2 regions of the Mycobacterium sp. UM_Kg27 genome follow, and region 2 is predicted to be linked to the other one. Evidence: predicted binding sites of a transcription regulator. Region 2 holds the regulator's gene; the other holds the start of a gene.
The links. Region 2 encodes LexA, which represses DNA repair genes until DNA is damaged. Its sites were predicted from a motif close to CGAACANNTGTTCG; they were not measured.
Positions count from the first base shown of each region.

Region 1 (7,782 bases), on a different contig from region 2:
CCAGGTCGAAGACGCGGTGATGACCCATCCGGCGATCGCGGTGGCCGCCGCGGTGCCGATGCGCGACGAGGTGTTCGGCGAGAAGGTGTGCGTCTACGCCGAACTCGCGGAGGTGGCGCGCGCGGGCGCCGGCACCTTGGAATTGGCCGAGCTTGTCGAACACCTGCTGGCGCTCGGGGTGTCCAAAGAGCTGTTGCCGGAACGCCTTGTCGTCATCGACGAGTTGCCGCGCTCATCCGGCGGCAAGATCGCCAAGGGACAGTTGCGCGAGATCAGCGGTCACTCGTAGCCTTCGTAAACCTGCGACGGCCCCTCGGGTGTGATGAGGTAGCCGACCGTCGCGACGTGCACATCGCCGACCGGGTCGAGTTCTCGATAACCGCCGATCACTTCGATGTCGTTATCGTGCAGACCGATCCGAAACCCGCCCCACAGGTAGGGCACCGGGAACCACAGTTGTTTTCCGGGCAGTTCGTGCAGCACCTCGACCGGGGGATAGCGGAGCATCTGGCGCAGGTCGCCGCCGCGAAACAGGTGTTGGATCAGGTCGTCGAGCACGGTGGTGAGCTGGGTGTTGAGCGCGGCGATCCGGTCGTGGTCGAGTGCGGCCGGGGGAGGCTTGAGCACCTCCAGCAGTTCGGCCGACCGTTGGTGCTCGACGGCCAGGTCATAGGCGGTGCGACCGGCGGCATCCGGTTGCGAGCGCAGCGCACCCTGCTCGATCAGCCAGGTCGCCACGTCGGGAGACGCGCCGTGCCAGCCGGCCTGATGCAGCACCGTCAGCCAGGTCTTGCCGCCGGGCCGCCACGACTTGATATCGACCACGTGATCACCGCGGTCGAGTTCCCGGATCACCGTGCTCCACTTGCCCCGCTTGGCCATGTCGGCCAGATACAACGCGGCTTGCGCCTGCCGGTTGCCCAGCAGCGAGCGGTCCATCACGCCCGGCCACAGCGGTGCGTTGTTGCGGATCTCGGCGTAGGTCGTCACGGTGCCATCTTCTCGCGGTTCGGGCCGCGATACCTGAGGTCGCGGCTATGGATCTGGGCCGTCGTCGAGATCGTCGTCGAGCAGTTCCTCCGGGTGATGCAGGTGGTTGATGCGTGGTGGGCTGGTGCCGTCGGTCCAGGCCAGTCGACCTTGCTCGGTGACCACGGTCTCTAGATCGCCACGGGTGGCACCGCCGTGGTCGCCGCCGCAGGCGAAGTAGAGCTCGTCGGCGTCGGTGCGCCCGCCGCGTGCCCAGTCGGTCGAATGGTGAACCTCGCAGTGGTAGCCGGGCTCCGGACAGTTCGGTCTGGTGCAACCGCGGTCGCGGGCGTGGCAGATGATCCGGTGATCCAGGGTGGCGATCCGTTTACTGCGGCCCAGATACAGCGGCCGCTCGGAGTGGTTGTCGAAGACCGCCAGGTAGTGAATCGAGTTGGCTGCCATGCGGATCAGATCACGCATCGGTAGGCGGCTGCCGCCACCGGTGCGGGCAGGTCCCGGCATCGGGATCTCCGGGTTGGCCATGGCGCGGGCCGCCTGGTCGAGGTCGGCGAGTTTGGTGGTGACGATGACCGTCACCGGTACACCGCGGTGAGTGCCCATCGCACCGGACTCGATGCCATGGCGCAGGGCCAGCTTCAGTGCGTCGTGGTCGCGTTGCCCCGACGAGCGGGTATCGCGTTCTTGAGCGCCCTCGGGCTGGCGGTGGCCGGGGCGAACCGCGGCGGTGACTGTCTCGAGGTAGGCGCGGGTTTCGGGGTCGATACAGCCGGACAGTGAGCTCATCCCGTCGGGGCCTTGGCGGCCCAGGACGAGATTGCGCCGCCGTGCCCGGTCTTCGTCGGTGAAGTTGCCGTCGGGATTGAGGTGATCGGCGATCGCGTGCCCTATCGCGGTCACGAAGGCGGCGTCCTGCTCGGAGGCGTGGCGCACCAGGGTGCGTTCGGCGGCCGCGCGATCGGCCGGTGCGACCTTCGCGGGCAGTTCGTCGAGGGCCTTGGTGACCGCCTTGATGTGGTCGTCACCGATACGGCCGTCCTCGACAGCGGCGGCGACTTCGGCAAGCTCCGGCGGGGCCGGCGGTCCGGTCAGGTTGCGCCGCGGCCGGATCCGGGCGGCGACGCGGAATCGGCGTCGGACCTCGGCCCGGGTGATACGCAGGCGCGACCACAGCAGGTCCGTGATCTTGGTGTCAGCGGGCAGTCGGGGGTCCTCGGCGCCGTCGGCGGGGTCGGCGATCTCGCCGAAGATGCGGTAGGACAAGCCGCGATTGACGCGGTGCTGAGTTTCGAGGTGTTCGGCGACTTCCACGCGAAACGCATTGCCGACCAGGTCGGTGTCAGCGCCACGGAGCCGGGCCTGGGCGTCGTCGATCAGAGCCAGGTCCGCGCGGATGGCCGCACGGGCGGCTGCGGCGGGAGGAAGGACCTGATCGGACACGCCTCCAATGTATCGAACAGATGTTCGAATATCGGAGGTCAAATTGTTGTCTGTGGATGAATCGGGCAACTGTGGATAGAGCCGGCCGTCGAGTGCTTCACCGGTTGTAATCCTGTCGGTACCGATGTTCGGCCGAGGCCGACGTGGACGGCATCGTAGCCGCCCTTCGCGCAGTGAAAAGTCGCGCCGTGCCGCACCCAGGAACTGTCAGCGGCGTTCGGTAGGGTCCGTCGGCGTGACCGCGAACGTGACCCTCAAACCGGTGAATGCCCGCCTTGCCGACGAACTGGAAGTAGCCGAACGGCAGGTCGCGGCGGCCGTCGCGCTACTCGACGAGGGGGCGACGGTGCCGTTCATCGCCCGCTACCGCAAAGAGGTCACCGGCAGCCTCAACGACGGGCAGCTGCGCACCCTGGAAGAGCGGCTGCGCTACCTGCGTGAGCTCGACGACCGTCGGGCCGCGGTGCTGTCCTCAATCGAGGAGCAGGGCAAGCTCACCGACGAGCTCAGGGCCGCGCTGTTGTCGGCCGACACCAAGGCCCGCGTGGAAGACATCTACCTGCCCTACAAGCCCAAGCGCCGCACCAAGGCGCAGATCGCGCGCGAGGCGGGCCTGGAGCCCTTGGCCGACCGGCTGCTCGCCGACCCCACCCTGGACCCCCAGCAGCTCGCTGCGGAGTACACCGGAGAGGCGGTCGCCGACACCGCGGCCGCACTGGAGGGTGCGCGCGCGATTCTGGTCGAACGTGCCGCCGAGGACGCCGAATTGGTGGGCGCGGTCCGGGAGAAGTTCTGGTCGGCAGGGTCACTGCGGACCATGCCGCGCTCCGAAGAGGCAGCGAAAAGTGCTGCGGCACAAAAATTCCGGGACTACTTCGAGTTCAGTGAAGCGTTGGAGACCATGCCGTCGCACCGGGTGCTGGCCGTGTTGCGCGGCGAGAAGGAAGACGCCCTGGCGCTGGCCTTCGACGGTGGCGACAACGAGCCCTACCAGGCGATGGTCGCCAAATCGCTGGGCGTGAACATGACCGCGCCCGGCCCGGCCACGCCCTGGCTGGCCGACACCGTGCGGTGGGCATGGGACACCCGACTGGCGTTCTCGGCGGCCGTCGAGGCCCGGATGCGGTTGCGCCAGCGTGCCGAGCAGGACGCGGTGGCGGTGTTCGCCAAGAACCTCAAAGACCTGTTGTTGGCGGCGCCGGCGGGCAACCGCACCACACTCGGTCTCGACCCGGGCTTTCGTACCGGGGTGAAGGTCGCCGTCGTCGACGGCACCGGCAAGGTCGTCGACACCTGCGCGATCTTCCCGCACCAACCGCAGAAGCAGTGGGATCAGGCCAAGGCGGCGCTGGCCGCACTGGTGGCCCGCCATGGTGTGGACCTGATCGCGGTCGGCAACGGCACCGCGTCGCGCGAGACCGACGCCTTGGCCGCCGAGTTGATCGCCGACCTCAAGGCGGCCGGCGCCCCGGCACCGGTCAAGGCGATGGTCAGTGAGGCCGGCGCGTCGGTGTACTCGGCGTCGGCCTATGCCGCCCATGAGCTTCCCGACCTGGACGTGACGCTGCGCGGGGCGGTGTCGATCGCGCGACGGTTGCAGGATCCGTTGGCCGAACTGGTCAAGATCGAACCGAAGTCGATCGGCGTCGGCCAGTACCAGCACGACGTGACACCGGGAACCCTGGCGCGCAGCCTCGATGCGGTGGTCGAGGACGCGGTGAACGCCGTGGGTGTGGACCTCAACACCGCCTCGGCCCCGCTGCTGGCCAAGGTGTCAGGGGTGTCGGAGTCGCTGGCCGAAGCGATCGTGGCGCACCGCGACCAGGCCGGGCCCTTCCGCAACCGGGCCGCCCTGCTCGACGTGCCACGGTTGGGCCCCAAGGCATTCGAGCAGTGCGCCGGGTTCCTGCGCATCCGCGACGGCGACGACCCGCTGGATTCCTCGGGGGTGCATCCCGAGGCCTACCCGGTGGTCCGGCGCATCCTGGACCGCGCGGGCGTCTCGCTGGCCGAGATCATCGGCGACGAACGAACGCTGCGATCGCTGCAACCCGGCGACTTCGCCGACGACCGGTTCGGGGTACCGACCGTCACCGACATCCTCGCTGAACTGGAGAAGCCCGGTCGGGACCCGCGGCCGGCGTTCTCCACCGCGACGTTCGCCGCGGGCGTGGAGAAGGTGGCCGACCTCAAGGTGGGCATGGTGCTGGAAGGGGTGGTCACCAACGTCGCTGCCTTCGGAGCTTTCGTCGATGTCGGGGTGCACCAGGACGGTCTGGTGCACGTCTCGGCCATGGCGGACCGCTTCGTCTCCGACCCGCACGAGGTGGTGCGCTCCGGTCAGGTGGTGAAGGTCAAAGTCGTCGATGTCGACGTCGACCGCCAGCGCATCGGGCTGACCCTGCGGCTGGGGGACAAGCCGGCGAACAAGCCCGCCGCATCCTCCCGGGGCCCGGGTGCCAAACCGGCTGCGCGCAGTGACAACGCCAAGCAGAATCGTGGGCGGCGTCCCGGCAACAGTGCCGGGCGTCGGGATGCGGCACCGGCAGGCGGGTCGATGGCTCAGGCGTTGCGTGACGCCGGATTTGGAAAGTAGGGACGGATGGCCACGGTAGACAGCTCATCCCTTGCGGCCGCGCGCAAGTTCGCCGACATCGTCGGGGCCGGCGCACTGCTGACCGGCGAGCAGATCGGCCCCGACTACGCCCACGACGAGGCGCTGGTCGGAGCACCGGTGACACCGAGCTACGTCGCCCGCCCGCAGACCGCCGAGCAGGTTGCGGCGTTGCTGGCCGCGGCAACCGAGGCGAAAGTTCCGGTGACCGCCCGCGGTTCGGGCACCGGCATGTCGGCCGGCGCGCGGCCGTGCCCCGACGGACTGCTGATCTCCTTCGAGCGGATGAACGCGATCCTGGAGATCGACACCGACAATCAGGTTGCGGTGGTGCAACCCGGCGTCACGTTGGCCGACCTCGACACCGCCACGGCCGAGGCGGGGCTGATGTACACCGTCTTCCCCGGGGAGCTGTCCGCCAGCGTTGGAGGCAACGTAGGTACCAACGCCGGCGGTATGCGCGCGGTCAAATACGGGGTGACGCGGCATAATGTGCTCGGCCTGCAGGCCGCGTTGCCGACCGGCGAGCTGATCCGCACCGGTGGGCGAATCACGAAGCTGTCCACCGGTTATGACCTGACTCAGCTGATCATCGGCTCGGAGGGCACCTGCGCGCTGGCTACCGAGGTCACCGTGCGGCTCTACCCTCGGCTCGGGCACTCCGCCACATTGTTGGCGCCGTTCCGCGATCTGCCCGCGGTGATGCGCGCCGTTCCCGCGGTGGTGCGCAGCGGAGTGGACCCGGTGATCCTCGAATACGTCGACAAGCTCACCCTGGCGGCGATCAGCTACTCGCAGAACCTGAACCTGGGGATCCCCGACGCGGTGCGTGAGAGCGCCGAGGCCTACCTGGTGGTGGGGGTGGAGAACCGAGACCGTGAGCGCCTCGAAGACGACGTGGCCATGCTGGGCGAACTGCTCGCCACGCTCGGCGCCGAGGATGTCTATGTGCTGGAGGGCAATTCAGCGCATGCCCTGATCGAGGCCCGCGAGAAGGCGTTCTGGACGGCCAAGGCCGCCGGTGCCCACGACGTCATCGACGTGGTGGTCCCGCGAGCCGAGATGCACCAGTTCCTCACCAAGGCACAGGGATTCGCCCAGGCGGCCGGGGCCGGTGTGGTCGGCTGCGGGCATGCCGGTGACGGCAACGTCCACCTGGCGGTGTTCTGCGCAGACGACGAGGTCCGCCACCGGCTGCTGCACGACATCTTCGCGGCCGCGATGGACCTCGGCGGTGCCATCTCCGGTGAGCACGGTCTGGGACGCGTCAAGACGCAGCATTTCCTGGAGCTGGAGGACCCGACAAAGATTGCGCTGATGCGCCGGATCAAGGAGGCCTTCGACCCCGCCGGGATCCTCAATCCGGGCGTGCTTCTATAGGCGGAAGATCGCGCCCATCCCGCGTACTTCGGTGCCCATGAAGAAAGGCAACCACATGACTAACGGAGCACAGGCCCTGATCGCCACCCTGGTCGACAGCGGAGTGCAGGTCTGCTTCGCCAACCCCGGTACCTCGGAGATGCATTTCGTGGCCGCCCTGGACTCGGTGCCGCAGATGCGCGGGGTGCTGTGCCTGTTCGAAGGTGTGGTGACCGGAGCCGCTGACGGGTACGCCCGGGTGGCCGCAAAGCCGGCCGCCACCCTGCTGCACCTGGGGCCCGGCCTGGGTAATGGCCTGGCCAACCTGCACAACGCCCGCCGCGCGCACGTGCCGGTGGTCAACGTCATCGGGGACCACGCCACCTACCACAAGAAGTACGACGCACCGCTGGAATCCGACATCGAGCCCCTGACCGACTGGACTCACGGCTGGGTGCGCCGCACCAACTCCGGTGACGACCTCGGGCGCGATGCCGCCGAAGCGGTCGCAGAGTCGATGGCCAGCCCGGCGAAGGTGGCCAACCTGATTCTGCCCGCCGACATCTCCTGGGAAGACGGGGCGCAGGCGGCCGGACCGGTCGAACCGGTTCCCGCGGCCGCCCCCGACGCACAGGCCGTCTCCGACGTCGCCGCGGTGCTGGGCAGCGGCGAGCCGGTGGCGATCCTGATCGGCGGGCCCGCTGTCGCCGATGTGCGCGCATTGGAGGCCACCGATCGGATCGTCGCCGCAACCGGGGCGCGTGCTCTGGTCGAGACCTTCCCGGCCCGGCTCGTCCGCGGGGCAGGGGTCCCGGCGATCGACCGGCTTGGTTACCTGGCCGAGCAGGCCGCGTTCCAACTCGACGGCATCAAGCACCTGGTGGTGGCCGGCACCCGGGCTCCGGTGTCGTTCTTCGCCTATCCCGGCAAGGCCAGCGACCTGGTTCCCGAGGGCTGCGTCGTGCACAACCTGGCCGGCCTCGAGACCGACGTGGTGGCCGCGCTGGAACAGTTGGCCGAAGCGGTGGCTGCCGGGGTGCAGCCGCGGCCCGCGCCCGCGGCCGTCCCCGACCTGCCGAGCGGTCAGCTGACCCCGCAGAACTGGGTGCAGGTGATCGGCGCGCTGCTGCCCGACAACGCGATCATCTCCGACGAGTCCAACACCTCGGGCCTGATGCTGCCCGCGGCCACCGCCGGGTCACCACGCCACGACGTGCTCACGCTCACCGGCGGGGCGATCGGGCAGGGGCTGCCGGTCGCGCTGGGTGCGGCCGTGGCCGCACCGGACCGGCCGGTGATCGCGCTGCAGGCCGACGGCAGTGCGGCCTACACCATCTCCGCGCTGTGGACGATGGCCCGCGAGAACCTGAACGTCACCA
Region 1 covers NZ_JRMM01000001.1:72,147-79,928, reverse strand. The annotation lists gene LI94_RS00370 (class I adenylate-forming enzyme family protein) at 1-289, shown strand, start outside; gene LI94_RS00365 (ankryin) at 280-990, opposite strand; gene LI94_RS00360 (HNH endonuclease signature motif containing protein) at 1,036-2,385, opposite strand; gene LI94_RS00355 (Tex family protein) at 2,666-5,026, shown strand; gene LI94_RS00350 (FAD-linked oxidase C-terminal domain-containing protein) at 5,033-6,424, shown strand; gene LI94_RS00345 (acetolactate synthase large subunit) at 6,480-7,782, shown strand, end outside.
Region 1: a site for LexA is predicted at 2,444-2,457, ahead of LI94_RS00360 (HNH endonuclease signature motif containing protein). Genes of this name have one in related genera too.

Region 2 (7,782 bases):
CCGGAGGTCGTCGAAGCCCTCCGTTTTCACCTGCGCGACCTGGCCGTCACCTTCCGGTTCGGCGAAGAGGTGACGGCCGTCGACGTCAGCTCCAGCGGCACCGTCACCACGTTGGCCAGCGGCAAGCAGATTCCCGCCGAGACAGTGATGTACTCGGCCGGTCGCCAAGGCCACACTGCCCACCTGGAGTTGGCCAACGCCGGCCTGGCCACCGACGAGCGGGGCCGCATCGTCGTCGACGCAACGTTCCAGACCGCCGTCGAGCACATCTACGCCGTCGGTGATGTGATCGGCTTCCCGGCCCTGGCCGCGACATCCATGGAGCAGGGCCGACTGGCGGCCTACCACGCATTCGGCGAGCCGACCGACGGGATCACCGACCTGCAGCCGATCGGGATCTACTCGATCCCAGAGGTCTCCTATGTCGGTGCCACCGAACTGGAACTGACCCGCAGCGCGATTCCCTATGAGGTAGGGGTGGCCCGGTATCGCGAGCTGGCCCGCGGTCAGATCGCCGGTGACTCCTACGGAATGCTCAAGCTGCTGGTCTCCACCAGCGACCTGAAGCTGCTCGGCGTGCATATCTTCGGCACCAACGCGACCGAGATGGTGCACATCGGCCAGGCCGTCATGGGGTGCGGCGGCACGGTGGAATACCTGGTAGATGCGGTGTTCAACTACCCGACCTTCTCCGAGGCATACAAGAACGCCGCATTGGACGTGATGAACAAGATGCGGGCGCTCCAGCAATTCCGCGGCTGAGGCGCCCGGTAAACATTTTCCTCGCTCAGCGAACGCCGAGGCACCGTGGAATCCGACGGCGTCCGCGTACGTTGTGCACCACATACGCGCACCGTTTTCGGCGTGCGGTCCCCGGTGAGGGAAAATAGACGGTGCGATCCACTGCGATCTGCACGAAGAGGAGGCGAAGGCGATGGCCGACCACCCGGACACCGGTCCCGACCGGGACCGGCACTACCAGATCGAGCCGAGCGGCATGTACGAGCTGGAGGTGCCGGCTCCGCAGCTGATGTCGGCGGATGGCGAGGGGCCGGTCCTGATCCACGCGCTGGAAGGGTTCTCCGACGCCGGCCACGCGATTCGGCTGGCCGCCAAGCACCTCAAGAGCAAGCTGGACAGTGAGTTGGTGGCGTCCTTCGCGATCGACGACCTGCTCGACTACCGCTCGCGGCGGCCGCTGATGACGTTCAAGTCCGACCACTTCACCCACTACACCGAACCGGAGCTGAGCCTGCACGCGTTGCGGGACAGTGCGGGCACCCCGTTTCTTCTGTTGGCGGGCATGGAGCCCGACCTGAAGTGGGAGCGGTTCATTACCGCGGTGCGGCTGTTGGCCGAGCAACTCGGGGTGCGTCGGACCATCGGCTTGGGCACGATCCCGATGGCCGTTCCGCACACCCGGCCGGTGACGCTGACCGCACATTCCAACAATCGCGACCTGATCAGCGAATTCACCCCATGGATCACCGAGGTTCAGGTTCCCGGCAGCGCGTCCAACCTGCTGGAATACCGGATGGCTCAGCACGGCCACGAGGTGGTCGGCTTTACCGTGCATGTGCCGCATTACGTCGCCCAGACCGACTACCCGGAGGCCGCTGAGGCGCTGCTCAAGCAGGCCGCCCAAACCGGCGCGCTGGAGCTGCCGCTGAGCGACCTCCGCGACTCCGCCGCCGAGATCCGGACCAAGATCGACCAGCAGGTCGAAGCGAACGCCGAAGTGGCCCAAGTGGTGTCGGCCCTGGAACGCCAGTACGACGCCTTCATCACAGCCCAGGAAAATCGCTCGCTGCTTTCCCGCGACGAGGAGCTGCCCAGCGCCGACGAGCTCGGCGCCGAGTTCGAGCGCTTCCTGGCGCAGGAGGCGAAGAAGAACCTCGACGGCGACGACTGATCGTCCCGGATGGAGCTATGTCGGGCCAGTGGTTCGACGAAGCGTGGCGGTGAGGTGGTTCTGGGCGGGCTGGCCGACTGCTCCCATATCCAGGGTGTAGGACAACTCATCGCCGTCGAGGCGATAGTGGCGGCTCAGGACGGTCACCTCTTTGGCCGTCGGCGCCAGCCCGATCGTGGGTGCGGACATCTGCAGGTCCACACCGTTGGGGGTGACCGTGTAGCTGCCTACCTCGATCTCGGTGATACCGCTGGGGTGCGCCAGCACCCACTCGATCTGACCGGGTTGCGGCACCCGCAGGTAGCCGGTCTCGGCATGCAGAGGCAGACCCTCGGCGGGCGACTTGGTCTTCTGGCCGTAAACCAGGAACGGCTTGCCGACGTGTGAGAACACCACCTCTTCGAGGTAGTCGAATGCCGCGATCGTGGGATACACCCCGGATCCCCGGCCTGACCAGGTGCCCAACAGCGGGGCGAGCTCCACAAGGTTTGGGTGCAACTCGGGTGCCATGTCGCCAGCGTAGTGCGCTTGGTCGCCCGCGCGGCTCAACTGGTACTGGGCATCTCGCGGTGTTCGCGCAGGGCCTCGATCTCTCGTTCGAAGTCGGCGGCCGAGGAGAAGGACCGGTAAACCGAGGCGAATCGCAGATAGGCCACTTCGTCGAGTTCGCGCAGTGGACCCAGAATCGCCAACCCCACCTCGTGACTGGGAATCTCCGGCGAACCGGCCGCTCGCACAGCATCTTCCACCTGCTGAGCCAGCAGGTTCAGCGCGTCGTCGTCAACCTGGCGGCCCTGGCAGGCCCGGCGCACCCCGCGCATGACCTTCTCCCGGCTGAAGGGCTCAGTGACCCCACTGCGTTTGACCACGGCCAGCACTGCGGTTTCCACCGTCGAGAAACGGCGGCCGCATTCCGGACAGGACCGACGACGCCGAATGGCCTGGCCTTCATCGGCTTCGCGGGAATCCACCACCCGGGAGTCCGGATGGCGACAAAACGGGCAGTGCATTGCCGCTCCTTCGCCGTGCCGGGAACCCGCGCCCTCAGAAAGCTGGGGCACCGTGGGCCATTGGGACAACTGCGAGCGTACCTGCGCGGGTTGCCGCCGGGGCTGCGCAGTGGCCGCAATCGGCGACCGAACCGACACGACTACCCTCAGCCCAGTGGAGCGATCAGTGTCTGGCCGGCGTCCAGAGCCACCGACTCCAGGCTGTTGAGCTCGCGGATGCGCTCGATGACCTCTCCGGCCGGCGCGTCCGGTGCTACGCGGGCCGCCAGGTGCGCCAAGCTCTCCCCACTCTGGACGCTCACCACGCCGAGCTGGTCGGGCACCGCGGAGGTAGTGCCCGCCGCTGCCGCGCCGAACTGGGCGATCAGCCCGAGCCACACGGTGATCCCGGCGGCGATCAAAGCCAGCACGACGGTGGTCACCGGGGTGATGGCCTTGACGGGCTGCGGCCGGTGCGGGGCACGTGACATCAGCACCCCGGAACCGCGGTGGCGCAGCGGCGCACCGCCCGGCCGCTGCCGAACCAGCCGTGCCGGCTGGGTGCGGATGGGGTAGGCGCGACCCGAGGTCCGGGGACCGCGCTGCACCTGGGGTCGCTCGGTGCTGCGGGTCGGCTCAAACGTCGGAGCGATCGTGTCGATGAGCATCATGTGCGGTTCTCCCTCACTCGGCGTCGGCGACCCTGTTCGCTCGACTGTTCGAATAATAATCGATCGTACGTTCGATGTCCGAACATGTGATCGATTCGTTGTCGAAAACATTAGCGAAAGGGTCCGACAAGTCCCCGGCAGTTTCGAACGTCCGCGCGACACACCTCGAACACATGTTTGATTAAACGCAGTTATGCGACTAGATTTGCGCCCATGAGTGACAGCAGCAGCAACCTGGCGGGCCCGGACTCAGCGCTGACCGCCCGGCAGCGAACGATCCTGAATGTCATCCGCGCCTCGGTGAACGAACGGGGTTACCCGCCGAGCATCCGCGAGATCGGCGACGCCGTCGGGCTGACCTCGACCTCTTCGGTTGCGCACCAGTTGCGCACGCTCGAGCGCAAGGGCTACCTGCGCCGGGACCCCAACCGTCCCCGCGCTGTCGACGTCCGTGGCCAGGACGACGTGGCCGGCGCCGCCGAGGCCGCCCAGCGCACCGAGTTCGCCGGTTCGGATGCGCTGCCCGAGCCCACCTTCGTCCCGGTTCTGGGCCGGATCGCGGCCGGCGGGCCGATCTTGGCCGAGGAGGCCGTCGAGGATGTCTTCCCGCTCCCCCGCGAGTTGGTCGGCGAAGGCGAACTGTTCTTGCTCAAGGTGGTCGGCGAATCGATGGTGGACGCCGCGATCTGCGACGGCGACTGGGTTGTGGTGCGCCAGCAGAATGTCGCTGACAACGGCGACATCGTGGCCGCCATGATCGATGGCGAGGCCACCGTCAAGACGTTCAAACGCACCGGCGGTCAGGTCTGGCTGATGCCGCACAACCCCATTTTCGATCCCATTCCCGGCAACGACGCGGTGGTGCTGGGCAAGGTCGTGACCGTCATCCGCAAGATCTGATCGTGTTCGCGCGCCCACCGTTCGATGAGGAGTCGGCACGCCTCAAGGTGCAGGCCGCCGAGGACTCCTGGAACACCCGGGATCCCGCACGTGTGGCGCTGGCCTACACCGAGGACTCGGTGTGGCGGAACCGCGACGAATTTCTCGCCGGGCGTGCGGAGATCGAGGCATTCCTGCGGCGCAAATGGGCCGCCGAACGCGACTACGCACTGCGCAAAGAGCTCTGGTGCTACCAGGGCAACCGAATCGCGGTGCGTTATCAGTACGAATGCCGCGACGCGGACGGCCAATGGTGGCGCAGCTACGGCAACGAGCTGTGGGAGTTCGCCGCCGACGGCCGAATGAGTCGCCGCGAGTCCAGCATCAACGACATCGCGATCACCGCGGCGCAGCGGCGCCTCTTCGGGCCTCGGCCGCAGCGCGAACGCGACCTACCGCTGCCGCTGCGATGATCAGCCGGCCCTGGTGAAGCCGTTAAGTCGGGCCGCATCCTCGGTGGCGAACCAGATCTCGGCCAGGGTGTCGTCATACAGCGCGTTCTGCGGGGTGTAGTAGAGCCCCGAGCCGATGTTCGCCTTGATCGGGTAGCCGTTCGGCTGCTGGTACGGGTCGTCCAGCGGAAGGTGCATCACCGGATGCACGGTTTCGTCGATACCGACCGTGCGCGCTTCGCCGCCACCGCCGAAGGTGCGGGTGTCCGCGCCGCCGCCGAACCTGCGGGGCTCTGGGACAGCGCCGAACCCGCGTGGGTCCGACCCGGCACCGCCGTGACCCACGGCGTGCCGACCGGTGCCGAAATCTTCTTCGGTCACCACCCGGGTGGGGGCGGTGTCGGTGTCGTCATCGTCGTCGACCTCCGCCTCGCTCTCGTGCTCGCCGTAGTGCAGCCACGGCGCATCCGGGATCGAGGAGACGGGCAGTTCAGGCTCGGAGGGATACGGCGATGCGGAGGCTCCGTAGCGACTCGGCAGCCGGACGGTGCCCTCGTGCTCGCGGTGGTCGTCGCGGTGCTCATCACGGTGGTCATCACGTCGGTCGTGGTGGGCCCACTGCTCGTCATCGTCGTCGTAGTCGTCGGCGACCGGGGCCGGCACTGCCACCGGCGAGCCCGGCAGTACAGCGGCCGGCCGACGCCGCTGCCACCACATCGCCACGCCGGCGAGCGCCCCCAGCACTGCCAGCACCACCACCGGGATCAGCACCCACATCCAGTTCCAGTGCGTCTCCTTGGCGGCGCCAGTCGATGTCGACTTGCTGCCGTCGGGCAGATTCGTACCGGGAATTTGCAAGCCCGACAACGATTGCGCGAGCTCGGCCGGTTCGGTGCTGTAGGTGTTGTTCGCCTGGTTCCACGCGATCGAGCCGCCGGTGAACTTCTGCGACACCACGTCACCTTCGACGCTCTGGTCGCCCACGGGGGCGCCCAGCTTTCCGGAAGCTCCGTCGAGCTTGTCCCACGCCGACTTGATCGCCCCGCGTACCACGAAGGCGCCGTTGTCGGGGCTGAAGAAGATCACCGGCTCGTCGTCGGCGGCAAAAGAATTGAACTTGCTGCCCGCCAGCGCTCCGTCAGCCGTGCCGGTGATCGGGAAGCCGAGATCGCTGCCGGCAGGACCGCCCAGCGACTCGTACTTGGCCAGCACGTCGCCTTCAACCGCATTGGCTCCGGTGAGCGGACTGAAATAGACCTTGCCGTGGGCAAAGTCCTGACCCACCCCGCCGTTCTCGCCTATCGCGTACTGATCGCCCTGCTTTGGCCCCAGTGCGCCGGCGGGTCCGCCGGCGCTGCGCCAGACCTGATCGATGGCCGCGGTCGCGTCGACCTGGGCCTGCACATCTGCCAGCTGCGCTGCCAGCTCCGGCGGCACCGTGGTAAACGTCCTGGTCGCGCTGTCGAAGGACAGCGTCCCGGCGCTGAACTTCTGGGTGACGACAGCTCCGTCGTAGCTCTCGTCCTCGACCGGGACGCCGAGCGCACCGGTGGAGCTGCCCAGCTTGTCCCAGCCGGCATTGATCGGCCCGCGCACCACGTGGGCGCCATGTTCGGGTGTCCAGAAGATCACCGGGTTGTCGGGCCCGGAAAGGATGGCCACCCGGCTGTCGGGAACAAGCCCGGGCACCTCATCGCTGCTGGGGAAGCCGAGTCCATTGTCGGCCGCACCGCCCAGTGCCTCGTATTTGTCCAGGATCGCCCCGTACAGCGCCTTCGCGCCGGTCTCCGGGGTGAAGAAGATGGTGCCCCCGGCGAAGTCCTGGGCGAATCCGACACCGGCCGGGTGTACGTCGCCGTTGGGCGCCCCCAGCGGGGATCCGTCCCCGCCGGCCGCCTGCCACGCCGCCGTGATGGCGTCGCGGGCATCGCTGTCGGGCGTCGCCGCAGCGGTTTGCACCGACAAGAGCACGGTGACCGTCGCCGCCAGGCCGAGCGCCATGCGCACCGCCGTCTTGCCGAACCGATCTTTCCGACTAGTCACCAGCCCTCCCAGGCATCATTATCGACATTATCGACGCAAATGTTTCCGGCATAGACTTTCCCGCAATCGGCCCGAGTTTCGAAGCCAAGTCATCGATATTGCGGAAACAGATACCCAGCCGATGCTGAAATGATGCAAAAGCCGCTGACCCGAACGGAACGAGGGGCGCTACCAAACATGCAGGTAGCGCCCCTGTTGGGGCGCCAAATCGTTCCCGATTGCCTCGGCTAGACGCCGAGGCTGCGGCCGATGATCTCTTTCATGATCTCGGTCGTGCCGCCGTAAATGGTCTGAACGCGGGCATCCAGATAGGCCCGCGCGACCGGGTATTCGCGCATGTAGCCGTATCCACCGTGCAGCTGCAGGCAGCGGTCGATCAGGTGCACCTGCTTCTCGGTGGAATACCACTTGGCCATCGCGGCCTGCTCGACGGTCAACTTCTTGTCCAGGTGGAGCCGCACGAACTCGTCGACCATCATCCGCACCACGGTGGCCTCGGTGGCCAGCTCGGCCAGCAGGAACCGGCTGTTCTGGAAACTGCCGATCGGCTTGCCGAAGGCCTTGCGCTCCTTGGTGTACTGGATGGTCTGCTCCAGCACCGCCTCCATCGCCCCGGCGGCCATGATCGCGATCGAAATGCGCTCCTGCGGCAGGTTCTGCATCAGGTAGATGAAGCCCTTGCCCTCCTCGCCGAGCAGGTTCTCCACCGGGACATGCACGTCGGTGAAGGACAGCTCCGCGGTGTCCTGGGCGTCCAGACCAATCTTGTCCAGGTGGCGGCCACGCTCGAAGCCCTCCATCCCCCGCTCCACGACCAGCAGGCTGAAGCCCTGCGC
Region 2 covers NZ_JRMM01000111.1:5,015-12,796, reverse strand. The annotation lists gene sthA (Si-specific NAD(P)(+) transhydrogenase) at 1-762, shown strand, start outside; gene LI94_RS16105 (PAC2 family protein) at 935-1,912, shown strand; gene LI94_RS16100 (peroxynitrite isomerase) at 1,928-2,422, opposite strand; gene nrdR (transcriptional regulator NrdR) at 2,458-2,922, opposite strand; gene LI94_RS16090 (LysM peptidoglycan-binding domain-containing protein) at 3,069-3,572, opposite strand; gene lexA (transcriptional repressor LexA) at 3,786-4,472, shown strand; gene LI94_RS16080 (nuclear transport factor 2 family protein) at 4,475-4,924, shown strand; gene LI94_RS16075 (hypothetical protein) at 4,925-6,946, opposite strand; gene LI94_RS16070 (acyl-CoA dehydrogenase family protein) at 7,174-7,782, opposite strand, start outside.